Linked DNA regions of Candidatus Palibaumannia cicadellinicola. The protein of the gene in region 1 interacts with the protein of each later gene in a pairwise test. Links are inferred from orthologs where the notes say so. Each region holds a gene or a part of one and is shown on either strand. Other genes may lie near its edges. The genes, in order: IM45_RS01765 and grpE.

Region 1 (17,200 bases):
CCCATTTTATCGTACGCGAAGATACCCAATTGTTATTTGGTTTTCTTACTAAACAAGAGATGGTGCTCTTTCGTGAGCTTATTAAAGTCAATGGGATCGGGCCGAAACTAGCGCTAACTATTCTAGCTAATCTGTCAGAAAAACAATTGTTCCACGCTGTTAAACATAAAGAAATTAATACCTTAATGAAATTACCAGGCGTTGGGAAAAAAATTGCAGAACGTCTTGTTGTCGAAATGAAAGACAAGTTTAAGAATACATCGTTTTCTTTAATATTTAGAGAAGAATTACTAGTACGGCATGATCCTGAAAGCGAAGCAGTAGCAGCGCTTATTTCCTTAGGTTATACACATCAGGACGCAAGTCGGATGATAAAAAAAGTAGCGAGTGCAGAAGCTAACTGTGAAGCATTAATACGAGATGCGTTGCGTACCACACTATGAGGATAATATGATAGAAGCTGATCGTTTAATCTCTATGGCTACAGTAAGTGAGGAAGTCATAGATTATAGCTATAGACCGAAAAAATTAGTTGATTATATTGGTCAAGCTAATATACGTGAGCAGATGAATATTTTTATTAATGCTGCAAAAATGCGCGGTGATGCACTAGATCATGTATTACTTTTTGGTCCACCTGGACTAGGTAAAACGACGTTAGCAAATATTATTGCCAATGAGATGGAGGGAAACCTCCGTAGTACATCTGGTCCCGTTTTGGAAAAAGCTGGCGATTTAGCAGCAATACTCACGAACCTAGAATCACATGACGTATTATTTATCGACGAAATTCATCGTTTATCACCTATAGTAGAAGAGATATTATATCCAGCCATGGAAGATTATCAGCTGGATATAATGATCGGGGAGGGTCCGGCAGCACGTTCTATAAAAATAAAATTACCGCAATTCACTTTAGTTGGAGCTACGACTAGGGCGGGATCGTTAACTTCACCATTACGCGATCGTTTTGGTATTGTGCAACGTCTAGACTTTTATCATACTGAAGACTTACAACATATAGTCAATCGTAGCGCCGCGTGCTTATCATTAAATATTACTAGTGGTGGTTCACATGAAATAGCTCGACGCGCTCGTGGTACTCCGCGTATCGCTAACCGGCTACTGCGACGAGTGCGCGATTTTGCAGAAGTACATGCAGCTGGGAATATTACTAATAATGTCGCAATAAATGCTTTAAATATGCTTAATGTTGATACCGCTGGATTTGATATAATGGATCGTAAATTATTATTAGCAATTATTAATAAGTTTGTTGGTGGACCAGTAGGACTAGATAATCTAGCAGCAGCTATTGGTGAAGAAAGAGAGACAATAGAAGATGTGCTAGAGCCATTTTTAATTCAGCAAGGATTTATACAACGTACGCCACGCGGACGTATCGTTACTGCTGAAGCCTATCGTCACTTTAGTTTAAAAAAGGAAAACTATTTAGATTAATTAAATTAATTGTATCTTCATTGGTAATTATAGATATAGCTGTCTTAAGAAATTTTAGATAAAAAATCACCAATAAAATTTACTTAGTATTTTACTATCATACGATAAAATCACAGATGATTTCAATCATCATAAAAAATAGAGTTACAAACTAAGTGAATTTATGACTCATATGATAGCTAATCATCTCCGCATGTTAATGAAATAACAACTCAAAAACGCTAAATATAATTAGCAGTACTAAAAATATAATCATATTATGATCTATTAACTAAATAACATATTCATCGTCTTAATGATTAATTGAATATTAAGTACAATCAGAACAGCATTCGCTAGCCAACCTATAATTATAAAAGTTTTACAATTAACAAAGCTGCCCATTCTTTTTCGAGATGATGTTAGATATAATAGCGGTAGCATCGAAATAGGTAGTGCTATGCTTAAAAAAATTTGAGTATAAACAAGTAGTTTTTCTATCACATCTCCTTTTTCTCCCCACAAATAAATACCAGTTATAATCGGAAGAATAGCTATTAACCTATTAATTATCCGTCGTTGCCAGAGCGGTAAGGTAAAATTAATAAAACCTTCCATTACAATTTGACTAGTCAAGGTTCCGGTAATAGTAGCATTTTGTCCAGAAGCAAGTAATGCTATTGCAAATAGCGTCGCTAATGTAGAGCTTGCTATAGCACCAGCCATATTGTGATCTTGTAATGCATTATAAAGTTGAGCGAATCTACCAATATCCTCTGGGTTCTTTCCAAAAAACAAAGATGCGCCAAGAATTAATAACAGACAATTAATAATGAATGAAAAACCTAACTGCATATTTGAATCTATGGTCGCGTAACGAATCGCTTCCTCTAGTGCTTGAGGATCTTCCCTAGCATATTGCCGTGACTGTACAATAGAAGAATGTAAATAAAGATTATGCGGCATAACTGTAGCACCTACAATTCCTAATGCGATGAAGAAAGCAGAATCTCCACCAGACACATGAGCCGTTAGAATTTCGGTCTGTGGAATAAACGAACGTATGATCAAAGATAAATTTGGATGAGTAAGGGCTACTTCATAAGAGAAAATAATAAATATAGTTATAATTAGACAAAATACTACTGCTTCTATTTTTCTAATGCTAAATTTGATTAAAATAAGCAACAGAAGTACATCTACGACAGTAATAACAACACCTAATAATAATGGTATATTAAATAATAAGTTTAGAGCGATGGCACTTCCGATAATCTCTGCCATTTCTGTAGCAATAATTGCTAATTCGGTAGTAAGCCATAGAATAATTGCGGTACGTTGTCCAACTAATGCTTTTGTTGCCTGTGCTAAATCCATACCAGTGACAATGCCTAGTTTTGCACACATCACTTGTAATAGCATCGCTATCAAGCTAGAAATCAAAATTACTGATAATAATAAATAACCATACTGGGCACCACCTTGGATAGAAGTAATCCAGTTACCTGGATCCATATAACCTACCGCAACTAATGCTCCTGGGCCGGAGAAAGCAAATAGTTTTTTAATAAATCTTGCTTTACCAGTAGGTACTGGAATAGTACTATTAATTTCTTCTAAGCTATTTTTTTTAACTGTTTCCATCTTTTGTTCCTAACAATTATGATAACTGTTAAAAAATATATATGACTAATACGTCACAGATATGATGTGTTTTATATATTAGTTTTCAACTGTATCTGTGTACTGCAACGAACATAGATAGATAATCAGAAGTATGCGGATAAATTTATCTACTCTGTTTTTAAATATGATATTAGTACTGAAGTGATAGTTGTCACTCTACTGAACTACTAAAAAATTAATACTCTAAGTATACATATACAAAGTCACGACACTCAAATAGCAATATATAATATAGACTACGACCTTGATGTTTGTAGTTAGCAGAAACCGTTAACAAACAGACAGGAAGCAATTACTATTTATAGTTATATAGTAATAGCTATCATAAAAGTAAAAAAAAGAAACAGTCTTATTTTTAAATATACTTATGTTAATGGTGAATTTAACAGCAAAGATTTATACCACAGTTTTCAGCATGTCAACTATTTTACTCAACTAGTAAAATTCTGCTAGTATTCGTGGTACCTACCATATTCATAATATCGCCTTGGGTAATAATAACTAAATCTCCTACTACTAAAAAACCTTGATCGCGTAGCAAACTAATTGCATTAATTGCTGTTGCTACCCTATCACCATTATTATCAAAATAAACTGGCGTTACACCGCGATATAATGCTGTCAGATTCAATGTATGCTCATGGCGGGATAGTGCAAAAATAGGTAGACCTGAGCTGATACGAGACATTATTAATGCAGTACGACCGGACTCCGTCATTGATATAATGGCAGTAATTCCTTTCAGATGATTGGCTGCATACATGGCTGACATAGCGATAGCTTCTTCGATATTATCAAACTGTACATCAATTCGATGTTTCGAAATATTTATACTTGGTATTTTTTCTGCTCCTAGACAAATCTTTGCCATAGTAGTTACAGTTTCTATAGGATACTGACCAGTCGCAGTTTCGGCAGACAGCATTACAGCATCGGTACCGTCTAGTACTGCGTTGGCTACATCCATAACTTCTGCACGAGTAGGTAAAGGATTGATAATCATTGATTCCATCATTTGGGTTGCAGTGATTACAGCCCGGTTCAACTGACGAGCCCGTCTAATTAATTTTTTTTGAATACCAACTAGTTCTGTATCCCCAATCTCAACACCTAAATCTCCACGTGCTACCATAACAACATCTGATGCTAAAATAATATCATCCATCGCTTCATCAGAAACAACAGCTTCGGCACGTTCTACTTTGGAAATTATTTTTGCATGACTACCTGCATCACGAGCAAGCTGACGTGCATAGATAATATCTTGACCAGTACGCGGAAAAGATATCGCTAAGTAGTCAACACCGATCTTGGCAGCAGTAATAATATCAGCTTGATCTTTTTTTGTGAGAGTCTCAGCGGAAAGACCACCGCCTAATTTATTAATACCTTTATTATTTGATAGCAAGCCTCCAATAATTACTTCAGTATAAATTTGTAATTCTTGAACTGTTAATACTTTTAATTGTACCCGACCATCATCTAAGAGCAATATATCGCCTGGAAACACGTCATCTGGCAAGTTTTTATAATCTATACCAACTCGTTTACGGTTGCCTGCGCCACATGCAAGGGTAGCATCAAGTATAAATTCATCTCCAATATTTAGAAAAATTTTATCATGACAGAAGGTTGAAATACGAATCTTAGGCCCTTGTAAATCACCAAGAATTGCAACATGACATCCTAAACTAGCTGCAATTTCACGTACCTGTTGCGCACGTCGTATATGATCTTTGGTAGTACTATGTGAAAAATTTAAGCGTACAACATTAGCACCCGCTAAAATTATTTTTTCAAGATTATTGTCAATATCAGTAGAAGGACCAAGAGTAATTACAATTTTTGTTCTTCTTAACCGTCTTAACATAGATAACTCCATTGAATGATAATAAATAATTGCATTTATTTTATAACCTAGTATTTAGTAACATACTTGTTTTCTAGCAAGAGTCTTTCTTAAAAAACTTTGCATAATAAAATTTGTTGTTTTTTTAAAGTATAGTCGAGGTATAATTAAATAAATTGATAAAGCTCTTTTATACGGGGAAAACAAAATGACTGTGACATCCATAGCCCAAGCATGTGATCTAGTTATTTTTGGCGCCAAAGGAGATTTAGCTCGTCGTAAGTTATTACCCTCGTTGTATCAGCTAGAAAAATCAGGTTATATTCATCCGGAAACTCGCATCATTGGTGTTGGTCGCGCAGAGTGGGATGTGAAGACTTATACACATGTTGTACGTCAAGCTTTAGAAAATTTCATGAAAGAACCTATTGACGAAAAATTATGGAAAACTTTAAGCGCACGTTTTAATTTTTGTAATTTAGATGTTAATGATACTCAAAATTTTAGAGAGTTAGCTAACAAATTAGATCTTCAGTCTAGAGTTACTGTTAATTATTTAGCTATGCCACCACATACTTTTGGCTCTATTTGTCAAGGATTAGGCGAATTTGGCATGAATCAATATCCAAATCGTGTTGTGATGGAAAAACCATTAGGTACAAGTCTAGCATCATCACGTATGATTAATGATCAAGTATCAAAGTATTTTAACGAAACTCAAGTTTATCGTATCGATCATTATCTTGGCAAGGAAACAGTGCTGAATTTACTTGCTTTACGTTTTGCTAATTCTTTATTCACCACAAACTGGGATAATCGTACCATTGATCATGTACAGATAACGGTAGCTGAAGAAGTAGGTATCGAAGGACGTTGGGGATATTTTGATAAAGCAGGTCAAATGCGTGACATGATTCAAAGCCATTTGCTACAAATATTAACTATGATTGCTATGTCACCTCCTTCTGATTTAACCACTGATAGTATCCGCGATGAGAAAGTAAAAGTTTTACGTTCACTACGTCCTATTAATGATAGTAATGTGCGTGATACCACAGTACGTGGGCAATATACATCTGGTATTATCAATGGTATAAAAGTGCCCGGCTATCTAGAAGAAGAAGGGGCAAATCAAAGTAGCTGTACTGAAACTTTTGTTTCGCTTCGTGTGGATATTGATAATTGGCGATGGGCTGGCGTTCCGTTTTATTTACGTACTGGTAAGCGTCTACCGATGAAATGTTCAGAAGTAGTAGTATATTTTAAAAATCCACCTATTAACTTGTTTCGGGATTCCTATCAAAAACTTCCGCCAAATAAACTTACTATCCGTCTGCAGCCAGATGAAGGAATGGACATTCAGATTTTAAATAAGGTACCTAGACTAGATCATAAACATCGTTTACAAATTACGAAGTTAGATCTGAGTTTTACTGAAACTTTTAACCAGGCACATCTTTCCGACGCTTATGAACGTCTCTTACTAGAAACTATGCGAGGTATTCAAGCGCTTTTTGTTCGCCGAGATGAAATAGAAGAAGCCTGGAAATGGGTCGATTCAATTATCGAAGCTTGGAAATCAGATACTGATGCACTAAAATCATATCCAGCTGGTAGTTGGGGACCAGTAACATCGGTCGCGCTAATGACTAGAGACAGTCGCTCTTGGCATGAGTTAGAAGAACATTTCTCTGAAGTAAAACTTTAAAACTATAATTTTTATTATTAAACTATCAACTTTAATTAGGGCACAACGAAACTAAAATCGCATTTTTCTACAGAATGTACTTTATTCAATAAGGATTGAACTAATGTTAAAACCAGAAGTGACAACGAAGCTTAATGAACAACTAAACTTAGAATGTTACTCTACTAATCTTTATTTGCAAATGAGTGCTTGGTGTCATAATAAAGGCTTTGAAGGTATAAGCCAATTTTTTCAAAAGCAGTCGCGAGAAGAAACAAATCATATATACCGTATCTTTGACTATTTAAATGATACTGGTACTATGCCTCTGTTAGGTGCTATTCAAGCTCCTCCAATCCATTTCTCGTCACTAACTGAATTAATTAATTTTGCCTACGAACATGAAAAAAATATTACCAATCAAATTAACCGGCTAGTGCACGTTACTATGACACTACAAGATTACTCAACATTCTACTTTCTACAGTGGTACGTTGCTGAACAGCATAAAGAAGAGAAGATTTTTAAATCTATATTAGACAAGTTTGAAATGATAGCTATTGATTATAATGGACTATTTTTAATAGACCAAATGATGAAAAATCAATAATAGTTATTATATAGTAAATAACTTATCGGCACTACTTGTTTTGAGCTAAAAACTACTTTTGATCTATTTGATTAACTATTGACTAATATGATGATTATTTTTTCATAAAACACTTTTAAGAACAATGTAAGTTTTGTGTTTATCAGGAACATTAATGGAACATCCATATAAGTTAAACAATCATAAAAAAGTAATTGCTTTTCTTTCAGAGCGCTTTCCGTTGTGTTTTACCTCAGTAGGTCAGGCGCGACCACTCAAGATCGGTATCTTTAAAGATCTAGTCGAATGGGTACAGAGCCAAAAGACTCTAAGTAAAACCCAGTTACGTTCTGCATTACGACTATACACGTCAAGTTGGCGTTACTTATATGGAATAAAGCATGGAGTACAACGCGTAGATCTCAATGGTAATCCATGTGGTGAATTAGAAGCACAACATATTGAGTATGCACGCAAGCAATTAGAGGAAGCTAAAGCTCGTATTTCACAGTATCGTACTGTACAAAAAGCTAAAAATCATGAGCAAGAAAAAGTTTCTATGCCACAGCCACAAGATTCACGGTACACACAGACAGCTCAAAAAATAAATCAAGTAGCGATATTTTTACCGATACCTATTCGTAATATTACTACCCTTACAATAGGTCAAGAAATTCAAATCAAAGTAGGTCAATCTCTTATGATTGCAACAGTAAGAGAAATCACTAAAGAAGGAGTTCGTATACAACTATCTTCTGGAATTTATTTGATAGTACGTACCGAACATCTGATAAATGAAATTAAGACTTAAGACTTAAGATGAAACTAAGTAATTTCATGACTTATTCAATATTTTGGAAATCATGTTATGTAAAAATTACATTAAATTAATACTATAACTAAAGTTACAATAGATGTCATAAATTAACTTGATCTCGTAAACATCACTTTTTTGAGGAAAAAATTATATTCTTATGATACGTATTGCTCTGTTTTTACTCACGAACTTAGCGGTCATGGTCGTTTTTGGCATTGTATTAAACTTTACCGGTATCCAAACTTCTAGTACCGCTGGGTTGATTATTATAGCTAGTATGTTCGGTTTTGGTGGAGCCTTCATTTCACTATTAATGTCAAAATTTATGGCACTACGTTCAGTAGGCGGTGAACTCATAAAACAGCCACGTAATGAAGTAGAAACTTGGTTGATAAATATTATACGTTGTCAGGCGCAGGATATCGGCATAGCAATACCGCAGGTAGCAATTTATCATGCACCTGATATCAATGCTTTCGCTACAGGTGCTAGTCGTAATACATCACTAATAGCAGTCAGTACCGGCCTTTTGCAGCATATGAACCGCTCTGAAGCTGAAGCAGTGATAGCTCATGAAATCAGCCATATCGCAAATGGAGATATGGTTACTATGACCTTAATAAATGGAATAGTTAATACTTTTGTCATTTTTATTTCTCGTTTTATAGCGCAATTAGTTGCGGGCTTAATGGGATCTGATAGTAAAGAAGAAAATAGTAACGGGAATCATTTCGTGTATGTAACTATATCGACGGTACTTGAATTAGTATTCGGCGTTCTAGCAAGTATTATTGTTTTATGGTTTTCGCGTTACCGTGAATTTCATGCAGATGCTGGTTCAGCTAAACTAGTAGGATGCGATAAAATGATTGCCGCCCTGCAACGATTAAAAACTAGTTATGAACCACAAGAATCAAGTAGTATAATAGCTTTTTGTATTAACGGACGTAATCAATCTTTTAGTGAGTTCTTTATGTCTCACCCACCACTGGATAAACGTATTGAAGCACTTCGTCGTGGTACTTATAGAAATTAAGTCATAATTAAGCTAGCTATGATGTAATAACGAATGCTAGCTTTATTTGAAATATAAACTTACTGCTAATAAATGAATATATTTAATATGAAGATAGTTTTTAACTGATAGGATAGTTAGTAAAGCTTTATAGCAAGAAATCTTCTAGCGCTTTTCCTTTTTGATCAATAGCTTTTTTGATCACTGCGGGAGTACGTCCCTGTCCAGTCCAAGTTTTAATTTGACCATGTTCGTCGATATATTGATATTTTGCCGGACGGGTAGCTCGTCTAATTTTTCCGGTGGTTTTATAAATATTAATAGTATGTAATAATTCATTAGGATCAATGCCATCTGCAATCAACATTTCACGGTATTGTTGTAGTTTTCGAGTGCGTTCTTCTATTTCAGCCTGAACTTGGTTGTCTTCCTCACGTCGTTCATTGACTACGACCTCAAGTTTCTCCAGCATTTCTTCTAGAGTTTCTAGAGTGCATTCTCTGGCTTGTGCGCGCAAAGTACGAATGTTATTAAGAATCTTAAGTGCTTCGTTCATTAACTTAATCTCTAATATTACAAATAGTGCGTATCAGTATTATGAATAATAAAGCGCTAGTATCCTTTCTGCAATACCCGAATTGTCATTAATTAAAAATATTATTTAGACTACTCAGAAAACGAATAATAATAAATATTAGTTCTTTACATAAAAATATTTAAATAAGACAATGGAATGGTTATTAGTGTAGCACTAATAAAGTACAGTATTATACTGCTTGTTTCCAACTAATATATACTCTAAGATATTTTATATAAATTGTGAAGAGTGGTTATCACTATATCAACACATGAATTTAGAAACATAGATGCTTGATATCATTGTATAGCGCGAAATTTCAGACATCAAATAGTATAGTTGTTACTAACATAGATGGCTGGTAAGATATTTGAGATCTAAGATTTATCTATTAAATATCTATAGCTATATTGCTAAATTCAACTCACATAATTTAAGAAATGATTACTAGTATTGAACTCTTAATTATTTTGATATAATTTCTTGATATTAATTTGATTTAAGTTATTTAGTAGAACGATTTTCTAGTAATGCATGATTTGTTGATGAGAATAGATTTCTAACGCTGTTTTTTATCTGTCCTACTTACTTTACGCTACACTTGAGCAAAGTATTATCATATTTAATAGTGATACAATCATAATAATGGACTCAAAAAGTAGCAAAGTCGCTCGATAATGCGTTGCCAGTAAGGACGTTTTGACCAGACTATCACGTCAATAAGCCGCGAATGTGCGATATAATCTTCTTGCACTCGCGCTAGATCGCTGCCAAAATCTTTAGCATCGATAACTAAGGTAATTTCAAAATTTAACCATAAGCTACGCATATCTAGATTAACTGTTCCTACTAAGCTTAATTGACTGTCTACCAGCACGCTTTTCGTATGCAATAGCCCGCCTTCGAACTGATGAATAAGTACGCCAGCTTCTAGTAGCTCTGATAAAAACGACCTACTCGCCCATCTAACTAGCAGGGAATCATTATCAAGTGGAATAATAATCTGCACTTTTACACCACGTTGGGCGGCAGTACAAATAGCATGTAGTAAATCATCGCTAGGTACTAAATAAGGTGTAGTGATAATTAATTCTTCACGTGCTGCATAAATTGCGGTGAGTAATGCCTGGTGAATGACTCCCTCTGGAAAACCAGGACCAGAGGCGATAACCTGGACAGTATTATTTGAATTAGAGTATTCGAATGGTATGATATTTTCGGCTGGTGGCTGGATGCGTTGGCCTGTTTCTATTTCCCAATCACGAGAATAGATTATACCCATTACCATAGTGATTGGTCCTTCCATGCGTGTCATCATATCTATCCATTGACCAACGCCGGCTTTTTGTTTGAAGTAACGCGGATCAACCATATTCATACTGCCAGTATAGGAGATGTAATTATCTATCAATACCATCTTACGATGCTGACGTAAATCCATCCGACGCAGGAATACACACAAAATACTAACATGCAAGACTTCAACAACTTTAACCCCTGCATTACGCATCATGGCAGGGTAGGGACTGCAGAAAAAGTGCACACAGCCGGCTGAATCGAGCATCAATCGACAAAAAACACCTCTACGTGCAGCAGCCATCAGTGCTTCTGCCACTTTATCGACTACTCCTCCTGCCTGCCAGATATAAAAAACAATTTCGATGTTACGCTGTGCCAGACTAATGTCGCGGATAAGTGACTTCATAGTCTCATAGGTATTAGTCAGTAATTGTATTTTATTACCTCTCAGACCACTGATACCCTGGCGGTGTGCACATAATTGAAACAGTGAACGTGCTACTTCGCTATTTGCAGTCGAAAATATTTGCTGGCAACATTTTAGATTATCAATCCACTGATTGATGGAAGGGCACACAGCCTTATTGCGTTCGTAGCGGCGCTTGCCAATATTAAGCTCACCGAGTAGCAAATAAATTATGATTCCTACCAACGGTAGAATATAAATCACTAGCAGCCAAGCCATGGCAGAAGGCACCGCACGACGTTTCATTAATATTCGCAAAGTGACACATGCAATTAATAACCAATAACTAAAAATTAGTAACCAGTTTATAATCGTATAAAGCGTTATCATAGAGAAAAAAACCTGTTCGCAGAACATAAGCTTGAGTTAACGCATGTATAAGGGAGACAATAGCAAATGTTTTTACTATCCCATAGAATATCAGTTCTACTAATAGCTTAAACTACCCTAGTGGTATCAAATAACTAGCTTCATTTACTAATGATCAGAATAATTAAATATTAGCTATTATTATTTATCTAAAATTATCTTAAAATATTTTTTTATATGGTTTAACTATAACTGTAGCGTAGATACAACCGGTAGCGACATTATGCTCAACCCAGGCCTGCGCTGTTTCCAAATCATCAAATTCCGCGATTATCGTATAACCATGAAATCCTGCGATACTAGGATCGCAACTGTCAACCGCCGGCGTCAGGCCGGCGGTTAATAGTCGTCCTTGGTTTTGTAGTAGTTGTAAGCGTGCCATATCTATTTTGTTACAACAGGTAGATAGGCCTTGTTCTAACAACTCGGTAACGCATTCTGTATAAATTACATAGAGCACGGGAAAAATGACCCCACAATTAAAAGAAATGTATTTAGTTCATTAACTCTCATCTATCGATCTCAAGAGATCTGTCTTAATAATGCGAATACCAATTTTTTTGGGTCATCTCTGTTACGAACAAGTAGAGAAGATACTGATTATTGCAGTATAACTACATAATCTATATCTCTTTAAATAAAATAGACGTATAGAAGTATGGTTAGTAAAATCTTTATATATTTGACATAGTAGACAATGCTAAATGGCATATATCAACTACTTTACAATAATTTAAACCACTCGTAGTAACATGTACAGACGATATAAATATATTAACAACAAAGATGAGATGAGATTACTGAATAAATTTAACAATATCGCTGTAAAAATTGGATGACATATAATAAATGGTGTGACTAACAGTAATACCATAGTTTTCGCGAACATCGATAATAGTACCGCCGGACTAATCAAGCGAATATTAGCGAAAGCAATTTCAATACTAGCGCGCATAGATCTAATAACCCCGAGATTATCAATCGTTGCAATGACAGGCGAGAGGCTAAAAGCTATGGATAGCAAAAATCCTGGGACTACAACTAGCAGTAGTCCTAATTGAACAAGTAACGTCGTAATAAAAATTAATAGCAGCAGGCGGGGTAGTAAACGCACCGATAACACGATAGCCCCCAGTACGCTAATTGATCGTTTATTTGAGATAAAACGTATCATAGTAAGTAGCCCTCCTGTTAGTAATGCATTACCAACGAGTCCAGCTAAAGTACCAGCAGCAGAGGTTTTAAGCAAAATGATCTGCTGGTCTATCGACATATGTTCTATTATTTGTTTGAAACTAATCTCTGATAACATTTCAATATCAGCTTTGTTACCAAGCGAGAGAATCTGTTCACTTACAGGAGCTGGAGCTAATGCATAGCAGCCCAGCAATACACTAATGAGTGCAGTTAATAGCGCAAGTAAAATAATGTCTGCGAACTTATTACGGAAAAAGTTCAACATGTCACGATATAGGATAGTCGCCATAATTGGCATGGGGGGGTTCCTTGGCAGAACAATAGTTAAAATAAGAGATAACATGATACCTTGTTATACCATCTATACTAGATACTTATATTATGAACGTAAAGTATCGTAGAACTACTCTCCATACATGTGCGGTGTAAATTTCACAACTAACCTGAAAATTTATTTCATATCATAGGTGAGTATGTACACCATAAATCAAATAATCATCTATGCCTAAAAGATCAAACGAACAATTCATCTCACTAATACGTTATGGTTATTGCTGTTTTTGTTCTTAAATTAGAAGATAATATCTATCGATATATAAATATATAATCATACTTTTTATATATTTAACCTAGAATATAAAAGAGGGATGATTTTTATCAAGCTTAATAAAAATTATACCTTTTAAATTACCTAACTACTACCAGATCTCATCTATAAAAATATATTCTTTTAAGTTAGTAGCTATAATCAGAAAACTTGTAATTGTTCGGATACTGAATAAGTCACAATAGATAAAGCATAAGCGCTTTAATAGAAAGTACTATTAGCATATGGTTAGTAAATTCAATTCTACTAAAAATTAATCAGATAAAAATAGAGTGCTCTAGTAATATAAAGAAATCAATTCTGCCAAAAATATAATAAATAATACGAGTAAAATAAAATGGTCAAAGCTCTTGTTATTGTTGAATCTCCAGCAAAAGCGAAAACAATTAATAAATATTTAGGTAATGACTATGTGGTTAAATCTAGTATCGGTCACATTCGCGATTTACCGATCAATAATTCTACTAGTAAAAATAGCGCAATAAAACCGAAACAAGGTAAACAAAACCAGCAGAGCGCACTAGTAAATCGTATGGGTATCGATCCCTATAATGACTGGTTAGCTCATTATGAAATTTTACCAGGTAAAGAAAAAATAGTTAATGAGTTAAAAGCTATCGCGGAACAAGCTGAACATATTTATCTTGCTACAGACCTTGACCGTGAAGGTGAAGCCATCGCCTGGCATATTAGGGAAGTTATAGGCGGTGATCAAACAAGATTTAGTCGGGTAGTATTTAACGAAATTACTTATAATACTATTACCCAAGCGTTTAAAAAACCTACAGAGCTTAATCTATATCGTGTTAATGCACAACAAGCACGGCGCTTCATGGATCGTATGGTGGGCTATATGGTTTCTCCTTTATTATGGAAAAGAATAGCTCGTGGCTTATCCGCAGGTCGGGTACAGTCTGTTGCTGTAAGACTTATAGTAGAGCGTGAACGCGAAATTAAAACTTTTTTACCAGAAGAATATTGGGAGCTATATGCTAATTTGCAGACTCATAATGGAGCACCACTGACAATGCGGGTTACACACCAACATCATAAACTATTTAAACCAATTAATTACACACAAATCCAAACTGTTATTCCTTTACTTGAGATTGCGAGATATCTCATCTGTAAGCAAGAAAATAAAATAACAAGTAGTAAGCCTGGTGCGCCTTTTATAACATCTACCCTACAACAAGCAGCTAGTACTCATTTAGGCTATGGGGTAAAAAGAACAATGATGCTTGCTCAGCGGCTATATGAAGCTGGATATATTACCTATATTCGTACTGATTCTACTCAGGTTAGTGAGGATGCGCTTAATATGGTCCGTAGTTATATCATAGATGTTTTCGGTAGTGAATATCTCCCTAATAAACCAAATCAGTATGTCAGCAAAGGTCAGACGCAGGAAGCACATGAGGCAATTCGTCCGTCCGATATTTATACCCAAGCTCAACAACTAAAAAATATGGATGAACAAGCACGAAATATTTATCAATTAATCTGGAAGCAATTTGTTGCCTGCCAGATGATACCAGCGCAGTATGACTCTACAATATTGACCGTAACAGCGGGTGATTTTCAGCTCTGTGCTCGTGGGCGAACACTACGTGTCGATGGTTGGACTAAAGTTATGCCTGTGTCTGTGTTGCGGAAGGAGAATGAAGATAAAATCTTACCTTTAGTAGAAGTGGGCCAGATATTAACTCTACAACAATTGATTCCAAGCCAGAATTTTTCGAAACCACCTGCACGCTACAGTGAAGCTTCGCTTGTCAAAAAGCTAGAAAAACTTCGTATTGGCCGACCATCTACATACATGTCTATTCTATCTTCAATTCAAAATCGTGGCTATGTCAATATAGAAAATCGTCGTTTCTACGCCGAAAAAATGGGAGAAATTGTGACTAAAAGTTTAGAAGAAAATTTCTGTGAACTAATGAATTATGACTTTACAGCTAATATGGAAAATACACTTGATAAAATCGCTAATAATAAGCAAGAGTGGAAAAATGTACTTGATACTTTCTTCGTTAAATTGATTAAACAACTAGAAAAAGCTGAGAAAGATCCAGCAGAAGGTGGTATGCAGCCTAATAATATGGTCATAACGAACATAATTTGTCCTATTTGTAGTAGGAAAATGGGCATTCGTACTGCTAGTACTGGAGTTTTTCTTAGTTGTTCTGGTTATGCACTCCCGCTAAAAGAGCGTTGTAAAAAAACAATGAACCTGATATCTGAATCTGAATCAATGAAGATATTAGAAAGCGATAATACAGATACTAATGTCTCTCGCGTACGGCCCCATTGCATCAAATGTAATCAGATAATGGATAGCTACCTAATCGATCAGTATCGTAAATTACATGTATGCGGTAGTAATCCTTTATGCGATAGTTATCACATCGAACAAGGTAAATTTTATATCAAAAGCTATCACGGTCCGAAGTGCGAAAAGTGCGGTACAAATATGCACCTAAAATTAGGCCGTTTCGGTAAATATGTAGCTTGTATAAATGATCAATGCAAAAATACTAGGAATATATTAAGTAATGGGGATATAGCACCACCAAAGATTGATCCAGTAGCATTACCAGAGCTAATATGTAACCATGCTAATGCTTATTTTGTATTACGTCATGGTGCGACCGGAGTATTCCTAGCAGCTCATACTTTCCCAAAAGTACGCGAAACTCGCGCGCCGCTAGTTGAAGAATTAGTGAAATTTAAAGATCGTCTACCAAATGTACTGCGTTACTTAGCGGATGCGCCTGCACAAGATGAAGAGGGCAATAAGACTTTAGTACGCTTCAGCCGTAAAACCAAACAACAATATGTTTCATCAGAAAAAGATGGTAAGGCAACCGGTTGGACTGCCTTTTTTATTGACGGACATTGGCAGATAAAACCAATATCTAGGAGCGGAGCCTAAAAGCAAGCTCAAGCTATCAGCTCTATCATTATCTCCAGTTTATTAGGAATAAATAAACTAGCTTACCTATATTAATTAGTAGCTCTCCTTGACTTTCTACAGGTTGGCTATTTTAATTGAATCTTTCATAGAGTGATATTACTTGTTTTTTTATGATTTAATACTATAAATTATAATAAACTCTTTGAATCCTTTAGCTTTGCTAAAATCTGAACCTGGTTTGCTATCTTATGTCACCAGCTAGGCTGATGATTTTCGCGCTCCATGTTCAAGGTACATGCCAGGATACCAAGATGAAATTACAGCAACTTCGTTATATCGTAGAAGTAGTGAACCATAACCTCAATGTTTCTTCTACTGCTGAAGGTCTTTATACCTCTCAGCCCGGTATTAGTAAACGGGTGCGAATGTTAGAAGATGAGCTAGGGGTACAAATATTCGTCCGTAGCGGTAAACATCTAACTAGGGTAACACCAGCAGGTCAGGAAATTATTCGTATTGCACGCGAAGTACTCTCCAAAGTTGATGCTATCAAAGCAGTAGCTGGGGAACATACCTATCCTGATAAAGGATCATTGTATGTAGCAACTACCCACACTCAAGCACGTTATGCTTTACCAGAAGTTATCAAAAGCTTTATCAAGCGTTACCCACTAGTATCACTACA
Region 2 (10,643 bases), 330 kb from region 1 along the record:
TGGTAAAGCAATAGAAACAATTCTTATTCACAAGGCGGCACTGCATCCTAATATTCATATAATAGAACACTGTCACGCCGTAGATCTCGTTACCTCGAATACAATAGGTCTGTGCGGCCCCAGTAGGGTGGTTGGCACCTATATCTGGAATAGATCCCAGGAAAAAGTGGAACGGTGCTATGCTTGTGCCGCCGTCGTACTAGCAACAGGCGGAGCCTCCAAAGTTTATCAATATACCACTAACCCAGATATCTCATCTGGTGACGGTATTGCAATGGCCTGGCGTGCTGGGTGCCGAGTTGCAAATCTTGAATTTAATCAGTTCCACCCCACCTCATTATTCCATCCGCAAGCTCGTAATTTTCTGTTAACAGAAGCGCTACGTGGCGAAGGCGCCTACCTATATCGACCGGATGGCAGCCGCTTTATGCCTGATTTTGACTTACGAGCTGAACTAGCACCTAGGGATATCGTGGCGCGCGCTATCGATCACGAAATGAGACGTTTAGGGGCAAAATGTATGTATTTAGATATCAGCTATAGGCCTGAGAAGTTTATTCGCCATCATTTTCCTACGATCTATGATAAGTTACGTACGCTAGATATCGATTTAACTCGCCAACCGATTCCTATAGTTCCAGCAGCACACTATACCTGCGGTGGTGTTATGGTCGATAAACATGGACGTACCGATCTAGACGGGCTTTACGCTATCGGCGAAGTAAGTTATACCGGCCTACACGGTGCTAATAGACTGGCATCCAACTCTTTGCTTGAGTGCCTAGTCTATGGCTGGACTGCGTCTGTAGATATTTTGCACCGCTTACCAACTTTCGTAAAACAAGAACATCAGTTACCTTCTTGGAATCATAGCTCTATTAGTAACTCTGGTTATGGTGATGAGATAGTCTTACAGCAGCATTGGCAAGAACTGCGGCTATTGATGTGGGATCATGTTGGTATTGTGCGCACAACAAAACGATTAGAGAGTGCACTATATCGTATCAACTTTCTTACTAAAGAAATGAATGAGTATTACTCTAATTTTAGGATATCTCACGCTGCACTAGAAGTACGTAACCTACTTCAAGTAGCGGGACTGATTGTTAAAAGTGCCCTCTTACGCAAAGAGAGCCGCGGGTTACATTATACGCTGGATTATCCTACTATGCAGCCCAACCCGCAACCAACTATTCTACAACCAGGAAGGAAGGCTTATTACTATGGATCAGGATAAAAGTAAAAGATCAACATACTAGTGAATAATAGAATAGAAACTTAATCAGATGATTAATGGACAAAATATGAATTGGCTGCATATGATTTCGGAGGAAAAAAAACAGCTTTATTTTAAGAACATATTAGCTTTTATAGCTAGCGAACGGGCAGCAGGCGTTACTATTTATCCAGCGCAGAACGATATATTTAAAGCTTTTTGCCTGACGGAACTTAATACTATTAAGGTTCTTATCCTCGGTCAAGATCCCTATCATGGGCCTAAGCAAGCCCATGGTTTATCATTTTCTGTACCGCCTGGTGTACCTATACCACCATCACTGATAAACATCTATAAAGAGCTAAAGAACGATATACCTGGCTTTATTATACCACCACATGGTTATTTACATAGTTGGGCAACACAGGGAATAATGCTACTCAATACAGTATTAACCGTAGAAGCAGGCAAAGCACATTCCCACGCCCACTTAGGTTGGGAAATTTTTACCAATAAAGTGATTACTTTAGTTAATAGCCTAGGTGAAGGCATTATCTTTCTTCTATGGGGTAATCATGCGCACACAAAAAGCAAAATAATAGACGTGAGACGCCACTACATTCTAAAAGCATCACACCCATCTCCGCTGTCCGCGCATCGCGGCTTTATTGGTTGCCATCATTTCTCAAAGGTTAATACTCTGCTAAAAGAACAAGGTAAAACTACCATAAACTGGGAGCCAAAACTACCCATAGGGTGGCATCACGTGAACCACATAAACAAAATATAGTAGTATAGTACCGAGTCAATGTTAAATAGTTAACTTTTTGCTTTAGATACTGTAACCATAGCCGGGCGAATAAGACGACCATTTAGAGTATAGCCTTTCTGCATAACGATTATGACATTATTAGGTTCATGCTCTTCAGATTCGAGTATGGTAATTGCCTGATGTACGTCTGGGTTAAATGGAATGTGTATTTCACTTATAACTTCGAGCCCAAATTTACGTACAGCATCTAGCAGAGATTTCAACGTGAGCTCAATGCCTTCAATGGTAGAAGTTAGATCGCTGTTAGATTTATCTGACATCTCCAATGCGCGCTCTAAATTATCAATCACCGGTAGTAATTCACTGACAAAACGTTCTAGAGAAAATTTATAGGCTTTTTCTACTTCTATCTGACTGCGGCGGCGCATGTTCTCTATTTCTGCTTTAGCACGTAGTAGGCAATCTCGTTCGCGCTGTTGCAACTGTGCTAGTTCTACTTCTAGTTCTTCAATACGCTCATCTCTAGGATCGACCACTTCTTCAACCATTTCAGGCGCGACTTCTACTTGTGCTTGTGCTTGTGCTTGATCTTTTTGGTGATCTTGTGAGACTTGCTCGTCAGGAGTGTTTATTTCTTGACTCATCATACGTTTTCTCCGCGCTTCAGCATTATTCTTACGAGTCCGGTTATTATGGGGATAAATAGTAAGGATTCAAGGGACGAAACATAATGAAACTGGCAAAAGACAAAACAAACGCAGATATCACCAAGAACATTACGGCAACTTTTAAAACTATTGGTATTGTCGGCCATCCCGGCTATCCAAATGCACTAGCTACCCATGAAATGCTATATTATTGGTTAATAAAAAAGGGTATAAAAGTTATCATAGAACATAAAATTGCTAGTGATTTGGAATTATACGATACTATAACCGGTAGTTTAGCAGATATAGGCCAGCAGGCAGACCTAGCGATTGTTATCGGTGGTGACGGTAATATGCTAGGTGCAGCGCGGATTTTATCCCGCTACTATATAAAAGTTATTGGCATCAACCGTGGTAATGTGGGTTTTCTCACTGATTTAGACCCAGACTCAGCGTTAACACAGTTATCCGATGTTTTAGCAGGTAATTATCACAGTGATAAACGCTTCTTACTAGAAGCGCGTATTTGTCGTAACAACATATGCGGACAACCTAGTACCGCTATTAATGAAGTTGTGCTACATTCTGGTAAGGTCGCACATATGATTGAATTTGATGTTTATATCGATGATCACTTCGCATTTTCACAACGTGCCGACGGACTGATTATATCTACTCCTACCGGATCTACTGCCTACTCTCTTTCTGCTGGAGGTCCTATCCTTACCCCTACTGTGGATACGATAGCACTTGTACCTATGTTTCCGCACACTCTTTCTTCCCGTCCGTTAGTTATCCATGGTAGCAGTACTATCAGACTTAAATTTGCTGAATGGAAGCCTGATGTAGAAATTAGCTGCGATAGTCAGATCACCTTTCCCATCCATGATGGAGATGAAATTGTAATCCGCCGTAGCAATTACTACCTATATTTGATCCATCCGAATGATTATAATTATTTTCATACTTTAAGCCGTAAACTAGGCTGGTCAAAAATTTTTTGCTCAAATAAGGCTATTAAGCCAATCTAAACTCAGTAATTAAATCAATAATATCAAGTAATAACATAAAAAACTTGGTTTGCAAATGAGGTTACGATAGAATATAAATTCATGGTATTTTTATCTCTACCCAATACCCGTAGCTGATTAGTACGGGTATTAATACTAGTAAATTAGTTTATGTAAATAGTAAGTTTATCTATCTTCACTTACGAAGATCTTTCAAGGCCGAAGTGGCGAAATTGGTAGACGCAGTTGATTCAAAATCAACCACCTTTAGGTGTACCGGTTCGAGTCCGGTCTTCGGCATTCTACTGCAAAAGGTTTCAGATATTATGCGCATCTACATCTCTATTTAATTAGGTCGGCTAAGACTAGACTAGAAGGAGATAAGCATGCGTACTAGCCAATATTTACTCTCTACTCTTAAGGAAATTCCCGTAGATGCAGAAGTGGTCAGCCACCAATTGATGCTACGCGCAGGAATGATTCGTCAATTGGCATCAGGTCTCTATACTTGGCTGCCTACTGGTCTACGCACACTACGTAAGGTAGAAAACATCGTGCGAGAAGAGATGAACAATGCTGGAGCTATCGAAGTATCCATGCCGATAGTACAGCCAGCAGATTTGTGGCAGAAGAGTGGACGCTGGGAACAATATGGTCAGGAACTCCTACGTTTTACCGATCGAAGCGCTCGTGCGTTTCTTCTAGGACCGACTCATGAAGAAGTTATTACTGATTTAATTCGTAATGAAGTTAGATCTTATAAACAACTCCCACTGAATTTATTCCAGATTCAGACAAAATTCCGTGACGAAGTTCGTCCACGTTTTGGCGTGATGCGTTCGCGTGAATTTGTAATGAAAGATGCTTACTCTTTTCATGCTAATCAAGAGTCGCTGCAAGTAACTTATGACGCAATGTATCGTGCCTACAGCGCAATTTTTACCCGTATGGGTCTGGATTTTTGCACGGTACAGGCGGATACCGGCTCGATAGGTGGTATCGTATCACATGAGTTCCAGGTACTAGTCGGTAATGGCGAAGACCATATGGTATTTTCTACTACTTCTGATTATGCTGCTAATATTGAAATTGCGGAAGCTGTGGTATCATCTACTAAATGTGATCAACCTAGTATGAAAATGCATTTAGTAGATACGTCTGGTATTTCCACTGTTGCTGAATTATTGAAACAATTTAGCTTACCGATAGAAAAAACTATTAAGATGATTATTGTTCGTGCTAAAAAAGATGCGGATCTACCGTTGGTAGCGCTGATGGTACGAGGCGATCATTATCTCAATGACGCTAAGGTAGAAAAACTACCTCAGGTGGCAACTCCTCTGGTTTTTGCGACTGAAGATGAGATCCGCTTAGCTATCGGCGCTAGTTCCAGTTCACTAGGACCGGTGAATTTGCCATTGCCATTGGTGATTGATCATAGTGTTGCGTTAATGAGCGATTTCGTTGCCGGCGCTAATATTGATGGCAAATACTTTTTCGGTATTAACTGGGAACGAGATCTATGTTTGCCAGAAGTGGCAGATCTTAGAAAAGTAATTCATGGTGATCTTAGTCCGGATGGTCAGGGAACTCTGCTAATACAAAGCGGGATTGAAGTAGGACATATATTCCAGCTAGGAAGCAAATATTCCGAAGCTATAAAAGCTACGGTGCAAGGCAAAGACGGCAATCATCAGATTGTCACGATGGGCTGCTATGGCATCGGTATTACTCGTGTCGTTGCCGCAGTTATAGAGCAGTACCATGATGAGCGCGGTATTTTATGGCCAGAAGCACTAGCACCTTTCAATGTGGCTATTTTGCCGATAAATATGCATCAATCTTTTCGGGTTAAAAACACCGCAGAACAACTTTATAATCTACTACGCACTAACCACATCGACGTACTATTAGACGATAGACAAGAACGTCCGGGCGTTATGTTTGCTGATATTGAACTGATTGGGGTGCCACATACGATCGTCATAGGCGATCGTAATCTAGATACTGAAGAGATAGAATACCAAAATCGCCGTAGCGGTGAAAAAAAGATCATGAAACTTAGTACTATCGTAGAGTTTCTAACTGCTGAGATAGCTACGGGCATGAGTTGAATATGTTGTGTATTATGTACCTATTCTGTGGTCGGTGAGAGAGGATTTGAACCTCCGTCCAATACGTCCCGAACGTATTACGCTACCAGGCTGCGCCACTCACCGTAATTTTAGTACACATATTACTACACTATGTTATAATAGATCAATTACTTTAGGGAAAACTGCTTTTTATTGTCACTTATTTAGGCTAACTACGGATAAATTATATTGAAGGAAAGTTACATGAGCTTAAATTTGGTACCTGCAGGACAAAATATACCAGATGATATTTACGTGGTGGTAGAAATTCCAGCAAATACGGCTGCTTCGATTAAATATGAAGTAAATAAAGAAATAGGAGTGTTATTTATTGATCGTTTTATGTCCACTGCGATGTTTTATCCTTGTAACTACGGTTACATAAACCATACCTTATCGCTAGACGGTGATCCAGTAGATGTGCTGGTACCAACACCTTATCCACTACAACCAGGTTCCGTAATCCGCTGCCGTCCAATTGGTATGCTAAAAATGACCGACGAATCTGGTGAAGATGCTAAGCTGATCGCAGTGCCGCACACTACGTTATCGAATGAATATGAAAATATAAAAGATATTGAAGACTTACCACAAAAACTGCGGGCGCAGATTATCCACTTCTTCGAGCACTACAAAGATCTAGAAGCTGGCAAATGGGTTAAAGTAGACGGCTGGGAAAACGCTCAAGATGCTAAAAGAGAGATTATGCTATCCTTCTCACGAGCAAAGCAAAACTTAGCTCATAACGAAGGAAGATAAATAGGTATCAAAAATAATAAAGTTTCAGTAATATACTTTACTACAACCATAAGTATTTAAAAATCAAATCTATAAAATAAGTTCAGTGCCTGGTTAAGACCAGATACTACTTCTAAATAAAGTTGAGGCATTAAGCGGTAATGTAAGATTAACGTTGCTAGTGAGTCAAAAATATCAAGATTATATTTAACCTGTAATCTAGGAGCAATATATCCGCTGAAAATTACTTTGGAACTATCTCCACTACCCTGGGTATCTAAAGCTAGATCAGTCACCCCAAATAAATCTCCAATTTTACCTAAAAATTGCTCGCTTTGTACCATTCCCATTCTAATTAACATTGCTACCATGATATTACGATCAGTACTCATTTCATCAATACCGTGGCCTTTTAATAAATAAGACAGCGCTTCTGGCTGGGATTTAATCGGATTAGAAAATACATCTAGTATCGGTTGGTAAACTGGACCAGTAACTTGTACGCCAGCTATTACATTATCCTTAGTATACTCTGGATCACGGATCGCTTGGATGTTGAGATAAGGCTGATCTATGGGTCCAGAGAAGAGCAGTTGGCCTTGAGTTATGATTAAGTCCTGACCATAAGCTTGGAAATAGCCGGATGGAATATCTATTTCCCCACTAATACCCAGTCTTTTTTGATCTTGAGTTACTTTTAGGTCACCTGAAAGATTAGCTTTCAAACCTAAGGCATTGATTTGTACGTCATTCCCAACATGGACTAATAGGTTAGTGATGATAGGAATAACAATACTTTGATCATGTGCTCGCATTGTCACTAATTTAAGTTGCTCATCTAATAGTACCTCATCAGATGAAATGCTCCCGGTACTTTCCGACATATCTTTCACTTTAATGCGCATCCAGGGAATGTCTATCTTACCGTTAAGGGTTAATAACGTCGGAGTAGCTTCAAAAACAATGTTAGGAGATATATCTAACTGTACTATCTGTACTATCGACGGCATAGTAATGCGCATTCTATTACCCGAGGCGGCAATACGCGCTTGCCAAACATCAACACAGTTCCAATTAGCGTGGCCGATGATATTAACTTGTCCATGTTTGGTACTAATCAATCCATGCAAATCTAATTTAGTACCTGAAAAATTCAGTGTTAACCGGCTTTCTGTCATAGAACAAGGTATTACTGTGTGTTTTATAATGAGTTGTTCTAATCTTAGCTGACCGTCAAGCTGTGGTAACTTAGTATTGCCGCTGATCAATAAGGCTGCATTTAGCATACCTTCTACGCTCTCTCCACGCCCGAAGAGGGGCTTCAGTAGCGCTAGAGAGATATCTTGAATATTAATATTACCGTTAATATTATGCTTTTTTTTAGTATGCACTACTTGTAATTGCCCGTTACACTGACCGTTACTAGCTATTTTTAGTAACCAATTAAAGTGTGCCTGATCTTTATCGAATCCTGCATTTAATATGAGCCTATCTAATAATACCTGCCAGGTTTTTCCCGGTACTGGTACTATCTGACTGATTTTGATATTCTGGCCGAAAAGTCCAACTTTGGCATGCGGTAGTTTACTGCCAGCTTCCCAACCAACCTCTGCGCTACCTGTAACAAAACCGCTAGCCTGCATATTAGATTGAAATTGAAATTTAGGCACCAATCGTTTTAGTATTTCTCCGATAGTGGTTGTGAAACTAGTTTGGCTAAGTACACCATGCCATAGCTGATGTGTGCTATCGAAATGACCTTGTATTTGTAACTGACCTGCTATCTTTGGTTTACCAAGCATGATCAATGTTAGCTGATGCTGCTTCTCATCTCCGGTAGCTGTAAAAATTAGCTGACGTAATAACCATTGCCTCTGCTGCAATTGAGCGATTTGCAAGTGCAGGTAACCACTAAGACTTTCTCCTGATAATATTATCCCTTGTAAAGTAATGTCCCTAATGTTTAAATCAGCCCAGCGTAACGAGCTAATGTGACAGTCTACTAGTACTTGCTGCGAGCTGATGCTTATATCACCTCTGAGTTTGAGACTCCCACGCGCGCTACCGCCGGAACTTAATCTAAGCTGATGATTAACTTCCGGCGGTAGCGCGAACTTATGAGCTCCTAACTGTATCATCTTAATATTAATAGCGAGTTTAGCTTTGACAGAGCCAGAAAGATCAATCATTGTATGTAGTTCATCACGTAAACTACCGCTGATGCTTAACTGAACTATTTCTTTTTTAATAGGATCGATATTCAGTATACTGTTTACTATCAAATGAACTGGTAATTTACTACAACGCCAATCTGCATTGCCGGATGCATTTAACAACCCCTGGGAGGATTCTATCTCTAGTAGTATTAGTTCTGCGTACTGATCGTGAGTTATTGCCTGCATGCGTAGCCGAGTAATCCATATATCATTTTTTCCCGTGATATGTAGATTATTACCATTAAGATCTTCAATAGTAATATTCAACGGCAGCGTTGGTAGTAATGACACGGATCTAAATGGTTTGGTAAACATATTTGGCAGAGTTTTTAACAGCGAAGATTGACTGAGGTTTTTGAGTTTGATTGCCATTGCAACCCACTGGTTTATTACTACTGGTGCTGCTTTAGGCAGTGCGACGAATAGACCTGAGATACGTGTTGACTTTACCAATAATTGATGTTCTCTGAATATCAGTCCAGTACTTAACTCATGAAGTTTAATATTAGTATGATTGACCTTAACCTGCATATTATGTAGTGTCAGGCGGCGTATAATAAGTGGATAAGGTGTCGAGAGAATTATTCTAGTTGTACTATTTGGCTCATAGTTACTCAAGCAAGCTTGTGTAGTATGTGAGCTTAGTGGTTTAATTTTGACCTGGACCGAGACATCACGTAGATAGACAGTATGAATACATAGCTTACGGTGCACCAAACTGCTAAAGTCTAGCGCAAGGTTAAATTCACTTGCTTTAATTATAACACCTGGTATTTGGTATCGGACTTGTTTAAGAATAATATTACTCCAATCACCGTGAACAGAAGAAATTTCTAGCCCTGGTACCCAGCTAACGACACTGTTTAGTACTAGATGTAAACCAGTAGTTGTACTAAGCAAAAAAGCTAGCGTACTTAGTAACAAGAGTAACAGTAAAATTCCTAAATGGTTTTTCTTCAATAGGTTCACAGTTCTGGCCCGAATCCGATGTATAACTGCAATCCATGCTCACACTTATCTGCTACCGGTGTAGCAAGATCTAATTCGAACAAACCAACTGGCGATTGCCAACGCATACCAATACCGGCACCAGTTCTAATATTACTCTGTGTGATGTCATTTACTGCTTCACCGCTATCGATAAAGACTGCACCCCACCATTTGCCTATCATATGGTACTGATACTCTAGTGATACTCTTGCTAATTTTAAAGCGCCAGTGAGCTTACCGTAGTTATTCCGTGGCGATAAGGATTGATATTTATAACCCCGTATACTATGGTCTCCGCCGGCAAAAAAAAGCAGTGTAGGAGGAATGTTTTCAAAATTATTAGTCTCAATCCAGCCTAAATGACTACGCATTACAAAGCGATACTTTTCCGCTAGCGTACGGATCCAAACATTTTGTGCTTGTAATAGCAGAAAATTTACATTTGAACCCCAGGTAGTAGTAGATACCGATAACGAATAGCGCTGGCTATCACCCCAGGTTGACATGATTCCACCGCGTTGTCGGGTGCGGTTCATGCTGATACTTGGATAAATCAGCATAGTAGTATTATTTATTTTTGCTTCTGTGAAATGATTCATGCTCCAGCGTAGATGTATTGCCCGTTGCCAGCTGTTAGATATATCCCAGTAACGTATTACATTTAGGGTGGTTAACTCAGATTTATTATAATTGATATGAGCTAGCTTAAATCTCCCTTGTAGTAGATAGTATTGCTCCAGATAATGATGAAACAAAGGAATTTTATATGTTATCTCAATCACTTGCTCTGGTACTGGCAAGTTGATACTTGTTTTCATACTATGACCGCGCGAGTTCAGCCAAGGTTTATGCCAGAGTGTTTTTAACCGTAGTCCTAAGTCATTTGAATATCCTAGACCTATTTCTAGCTTATTACGGA

Evidence for each region.
Region 2: the proteins of IM45_RS01765 (region 1) and grpE interact in binary tests that used the Escherichia coli proteins (3 or more experiments, as listed by UniProt). The link is inferred for Candidatus Palibaumannia cicadellinicola from one-to-one orthologs.

Annotation. Positions count from the first base shown.
Region 1 is NZ_CP008985.1:365,980-383,179, reverse strand. What follows is about bases 907-3,854. They hold IM45_RS01765 (Nramp family divalent metal transporter), read right to left. Parts: upstream 3,085-3,854; coding sequence 1,729-3,084; downstream 907-1,728. Other genes in these bases: pyk (pyruvate kinase), read right to left, coding at 3,554-3,854; ruvB (Holliday junction branch migration DNA helicase RuvB), read left to right, coding at 907-1,461. In the rest of the region: Holliday junction branch migration protein RuvA, read left to right, coding at 1-443; more of ruvB, read left to right, coding at 451-906; more of pyk, read right to left, coding at 3,855-4,996; zwf (glucose-6-phosphate dehydrogenase), read left to right, coding at 5,184-6,683; ftnA (non-heme ferritin), read left to right, coding at 6,787-7,272; RNA chaperone ProQ, read left to right, coding at 7,427-8,062; protease HtpX, read left to right, coding at 8,226-9,104; hns (histone-like nucleoid-structuring protein H-NS), read right to left, coding at 9,232-9,639; cls (cardiolipin synthase), read right to left, coding at 10,298-11,755; IM45_RS01725 (YciI family protein), read right to left, coding at 11,955-12,254; IM45_RS01720 (YciC family protein), read right to left, coding at 12,528-13,289; topA (type I DNA topoisomerase), read left to right, coding at 13,936-16,533; HTH-type transcriptional regulator CysB, read left to right, coding at 16,827-17,200. UniProt on the Escherichia coli protein: H(+)-stimulated, divalent metal cation uptake system. Involved in manganese and iron uptake. Can also transport cadmium, cobalt, zinc and to a lesser extent nickel and copper. Involved in response to reactive oxygen.
Region 2 is NZ_CP008985.1:701,309-711,951, reverse strand. Bases 836-3,566 are described here. They hold grpE (nucleotide exchange factor GrpE), read right to left. Parts: upstream 2,636-3,566; coding sequence 2,036-2,635; downstream 836-2,035. Other genes in these bases: nadK (NAD(+) kinase), read left to right, coding at 2,719-3,566; ung (uracil-DNA glycosylase), read left to right, coding at 1,305-2,006; nadB (L-aspartate oxidase), read left to right, coding at 836-1,237. Outside these bases: more of nadB, read left to right, coding at 1-835; more of nadK, read left to right, coding at 3,567-3,666; IM45_RS03355 (proline--tRNA ligase), read left to right, coding at 4,032-5,759; ppa (inorganic diphosphatase), read left to right, coding at 5,985-6,539; IM45_RS03340 (translocation/assembly module TamB domain-containing protein), read right to left, coding at 6,596-9,634; autotransporter assembly complex protein TamA, read right to left, coding at 9,700-10,643. UniProt on the Escherichia coli protein: Participates actively in the response to hyperosmotic and heat shock by preventing the aggregation of stress-denatured proteins, in association with DnaK and GrpE. It is the nucleotide exchange factor for DnaK and may function as a thermosensor.